Regions from separate parts of the Burkholderia sp. EMB26 genome, predicted to be linked through region 2. Evidence: riboswitches for the same ligand, from Rfam matches in the RefSeq annotation. Region 2 holds a riboswitch; the other holds the start of a gene.
The links. Region 2 has a riboswitch for thiamine pyrophosphate ahead of thiC (phosphomethylpyrimidine synthase ThiC). Riboswitches for the same ligand answer to the same signal wherever they lie in the genome.

Region 1 (2,458 bases), 900 kb from region 2:
TCGGCCGGCACTGCGCGTTGAGTTCGAGGATGCGCGCCTCGCCGAACGCCGGATGCACGGAGAACGCCGCGCTCAGCAGTTCGAGCGCGGAACGCACGCTCACGGGCGACATGTCCTCGCCCTCCACCTCGGTCGCGCCGATCACATAGAGATCGTCCTGCTTCGGTGCGATGTACAGCGGGTAGCGCGGATGCAGCAGCCGCACGGGCCGCGTGAGCCCGATGCCGGGCGCGCGCACGCGCGCGACTTCGCCGCGGATGCCGCGCAACGCAGGCAGCGCGGGTTTCGCGCCGAGCCCGCGACAATCGATCGTGACATGCGCGGCGGGCAGGTTCGCGTCGTCGACCGCCGCGTGCCAGTGCAGCGCGACGCCGCGTTCGGCGAGGCCCGCGGCGAGCGCGCGCAGCGCCTGGCGGTTGTCGAGCTGGCCTTCGCGCGGCAGCATCAGCCCGCGCGCGAAGCGGCCCGCGAGCGCGGGTTCGGCCGCGTCGACCTGCGCACCGGCCAGCGTCACGAAACCGCCGTCGAACAACTCGGCCGGCGCGTTCGCGCGCACGCGCCGCTCGAACAGCGGCGCCTCCGCGCGGTCCGCGTGATGCCAGACGACGAGCGTGCCGCGATGCTGGAAGAAGACGGGTTCGGGCAGTTCCGCGAGCCACTGCGGCCAGCGCGCGAGCGACGCGGCGCCGAGCTCGGTGATCAGCAGCTCCGCGCTCGCCGCTTCCGCGAGCGGCGCGAGCATCGCGGCCGCGATCCACGCGGCCGACTGCTCGCCGTCCGGCCCGCCGCGCTCGTAGAGCGCGACGCGATGCCCGTCACCCGCGAGCCGCCACGCGATCAGGCGGCCGGCGAGGCCGCCGCCGAGTACCGCGAAATCGGGTCGTGCATCCCGGACGTTCATCGCGCGCCCTCCGCGCGGTCACGCGCGACGAGCGTCGACGTGCACGCGCCACCGCATGCGAACGCACGCGACATCGGGCCGGGAGCCATGCAAAAGACTGAAGATTGTGCGGTCATCATTCCTTCCGTAACGCGCAATGCGCGTACCCAAAAGGACGAAACCGGCAGCAAAGGCCGGCCGGGCGGGACTCGGGCGCTGACCATGTGGGATGGCGGCCAGCGCGGCCCGGCGGGATCAGAAACTTCCCTCGCCGGTATTACCCGGATCGGGTGCGAAGGGTCTTTCTCAGCCTCGCCGCGCTGCCCGGAACATCTGCCGGCCGCGCCACGAAGCACCCCTGTTTCGTCGTCGGCCATTAGACCATAAAAGCGGAAAGCGCCGCAAACTGTCCCCCTTGCGGCAAATTCGCCGGCGCGCCGCGCCGCTCTGGCACAATGCCCGCAGGCCGGCCGCGCGAGCGGCCGGTTGCCGCGTCACCGCCGGTTTTTAAGTGCCGTTTAAGACGCACGGGCGACCATCCGGACGCCCGCCGTCCGTCGGCGCCGCGCCCCGGCATGCCGTATCGCGGCGCGCGCCCGGTTTCGCCCGGCCCGCGCGCCGGCTCATCATCAGGAAGCACATGACCCAATCGATCGATCCCGTCCGCTCCGCCTCCGACGCGCCGCAGGACGAGCGCCCGGTATCCGCATGGAGCCTCATCAAGCCCTACTGGGTATCGTCCGAATGGAAAATCGCGTGGGGGTTGCTGGTCACGATCATCGCGATCAACCTCTGCGTGGTCTGGATCAACGTCAAGCTGAACAAGTGGAACGCGCAGTTCTACAACGCGCTGCAGTCGAAGGACGTCCACGACTTCCCGAACCTGCTGATGCAGTTCTCCGCGCTCGCGTTCGGCTTCATCATCCTCGCCGTCTACGGCCGCTACCTGCGCCAGATGCTCGGCTTCCGCTGGCGCCAGTGGCTCACCGACCGCTTTCTCGGCCAGTGGCTCGGCGATCGCGCGTTCTACCGGATCGAGCGTGACCGCCTCGCCGACAACCCCGACCAGCGGATCACCGACGACCTCCAGTCGTTCGCGACCACGACGCTCGCGCTGTCGCTCGACCTGCTGTCGACGGTCGTCACGCTCGTGTCGTTCATCACGATCCTGTGGTCGCTCGCCGGCGCGCTGACGTTCACGCTCGGCGCGACGCCGATCGCGATTCCCGGCTACATGGTGTGGGCGGCCGCGCTGTACGCGGTGATCGGCTCGCTGATCATCCAGAAGGTCGGTCATCCGCTCGTGTCGATCAACTACCAGCAGCAGCGCGTCGAGGCCGATTTCCGCTTCGGGCTGATCCGCGTGCGCGAGAACGCCGAGCAGATCGCGTTCTACGACGGCGAGAAGACCGAGGCCGGCAACGCGCAGAGCCTCTTCATGCGCATCCGCGACAACTGGTGGCGCGTGATGAAGTACACGAAGCGGCTCACGTTCGTGCTGAGCTTCTACGGGCAGATCGCGATCATCTTCCCGCTCGTCGTCGCCGCGCCGCGCTACTTTGCCGGTGCGTTCTCGTT
Region 2 (2,458 bases):
ACGTCGTACGCCTTCATGATCTCGCAGATCTCTTCGAAGTGTTCGTACAGGAAGCTTTCCTTGTGATGCGCGAGACACCACTTCGCCATGATCGAGCCGCCGCGCGACACGATGCCCGTCATCCGGTTCGCGGTGAGCGGCACGTACTGCAGGCGCACGCCCGCATGGATCGTGAAGTAGTCGACGCCTTGCTCGGCCTGTTCGATCAGCGTGTCGCGGAAGATTTCCCAGGTGAGATCTTCGGCCTTGCCGTTGACCTTTTCGAGCGCCTGGTAGATCGGCACCGTGCCGATCGGCACCGGGCTGTTGCGGATGATCCACTCGCGCGTTTCATGGATGTGCTTGCCGGTCGACAGGTCCATCACCGTGTCGCCGCCCCAGCGGATCGCCCACGTCATCTTGTCGACTTCCTCGCCGATCGACGACGTGACGGCCGAGTTGCCGATGTTCGCGTTGATCTTCACGAGGAAGTTGCGGCCGATGATCATCGGCTCGGATTCCGGATGGTTGATGTTCGCCGGGATGATCGCGCGGCCGCGCGCGACTTCGTCGCGCACGAATTCCGGCGTGATCTCGGCCAGCGCGTTCGCGCCGAAGGCCGCGGCGCCGAATGCCTGGCCCGGGTGCTGGCGGCCCATCATCGCGGCGAGCTTCGCGCCGTTCGGGCCGCTCGACTTCAGGCTCTCGATGTACTCGGCGCGGCGCTGGTTCTCGCGGATCGCGATGTATTCCATTTCCGGCGTGATGATGCCCTGGCGCGCATAGTGCATCTGCGTGACGTTCTTGCCGGCCTGCGCGCGGCGCGGGTTGCGGTGCAGGCCCGGGAAACGCAGCTCGGCCGTGGCCGGATCGGCCGCGCGCTCGAGGCCGTACTGGCTCGACAGGCCGGGGAGCACTTCGGTGTCGCCGCGCGCTTCGATCCAGCGCTGGCGCAGCGCCGGCAGGCCCGCGCGGATGTCGATCTTCGCGTCCGGATCGGTGTACGGGCCCGACGTGTCGTACACGTAGATCGGCGGATTCTTCTCGCCGCCGAAGCCGGTCGGCGTGTCGGCCTGCGTGATTTCGCGCATCGGCACGCGGATGTCGGGTTGCGAACCGGTCACATACACCTTGCGCGAATTGGGCAGCGGCGCGACAGCAGCGGCATCGACGTGGGCGTCGGCGGACAGAAACTTCGGATTGGCGTTCATGCAATCTCCTGATGTGGGGCGCTAGCTAAGCAGGAGACGAGATTCGTGAGGCGGCGGGTTTCGTCAGAGGGATGGCGGCGAAATCCGTACGCTTCCCTGCGCTGGCATTATCCAGATCAGGTTCAAAGGGTATTTCTCACCCGCAATGCCGGTTGTTTGACCGAACGCATTGCAGGACCCCCGCGTTAGCAAGGGCACACGATACACCGGCTTGGCGGCGGTTTCAACCGGGTGCGGCGCGGATGCCGCCGGGCGATGGCCCGCTCGTGGCCGCCGCCGTGCGCACGGTGCGCCGCAGCAAGCGTTGCCGTCGACCCGCCACGCGGCCCGGACACAAGCGGCGCGCAGTGCAGCATTTCCTTCCCTTATTCCCGGCTTCGAAAAAATTTTCGCAAGCGCTGTCATTTCCGGCCGCGTGCTCCGTCTATTCGACTCCTAAACCCATGTATCGGAGAGATGTCATGAAAAACGTATTCGTCGCCGCCTGTGTCGCCGCACTCGCCACGATTGCCACGGGGGCCTACGCGCAGAACGATGCGATGTCGAAGGACGGCATGTCGATGTCGAAGGACGCGATGGGCCACGACGCGATGGCGAAGGACGGCGCGATGAAGAAGGACGGCATGAAGAAGCATGCGATGAAGAAGGATGCGATGGGCCACGACGCGATGAAGAAGGGCGACGCGATGAAGAAGGACGCGATGAGCCCGTCGAACTGACGAATGCGGGCGGGGCGCGGCCGCCCGGTTACCGGCGCGCGTCGCGTCCCGCTGCATCATCCCGGGAGTCTTCATCATGCAAACGGTTCCTGTCACGGATCGCGCGGGCGCGCCGCCGCCCGCGCCGACGATCCATCCACGCTGGGTGCGCGCGAGCCATTGGCTCAACGCGCTCGCGGCGGTCCTGATGGCGTTGTCCGGCTGGCGCATCTACGACGCGTCGCCGATCTATCCGTCGTTCACGTTCGCGCACGGCATCACGCTGGGCGGCTGGCTCGGCGGTGCGCTGCAATGGCATTTCGCGGCGATGTGGCTGCTGTTCGGCAACGGGCTGTTCTATCTCGCGATGTCGATCGCGACCGGGCGCTTCGCGCGCAAGTTGCTGCCCGTGACGCCCGCGTCGGTGTGGCGCGACGTACGCGCCGCGCTCGGCGGACGGCTGTCGCACGACGACCTGAGCGTCTACAACGCAGTGCAGCGTGCCGCATACCTGACCGCGATCGTCGATCTCGTCGTGCTGGTGCTGTCGGGGCTCACGATCTGGAAGTC

Region 1: linked by a shared signal. The riboswitch ahead of KU887_RS01970 (FAD-dependent oxidoreductase) and the one ahead of thiC (phosphomethylpyrimidine synthase ThiC) in region 2 are both predicted to bind thiamine pyrophosphate.

What each region holds. Positions count from the first base shown of each region.
Region 1 covers NZ_CP078070.1:409,338-411,795, reverse strand. Annotated here, with positions in the region: gene KU887_RS01970 (FAD-dependent oxidoreductase) at 1-901, opposite strand, end outside; TPP riboswitch at 1,127-1,250, opposite strand; gene KU887_RS01965 (ABC transporter ATP-binding protein/permease) at 1,521-2,458, shown strand, end outside.
Region 2 covers NZ_CP078070.1:1,308,445-1,310,902, forward strand. Annotated here, with positions in the region: gene thiC (phosphomethylpyrimidine synthase ThiC) at 1-1,190, opposite strand, end outside; TPP riboswitch at 1,266-1,382, opposite strand; gene KU887_RS06185 (pentapeptide MXKDX repeat protein) at 1,652-1,909, shown strand; gene KU887_RS06190 (cytochrome b/b6 domain-containing protein) at 1,986-2,458, shown strand, end outside.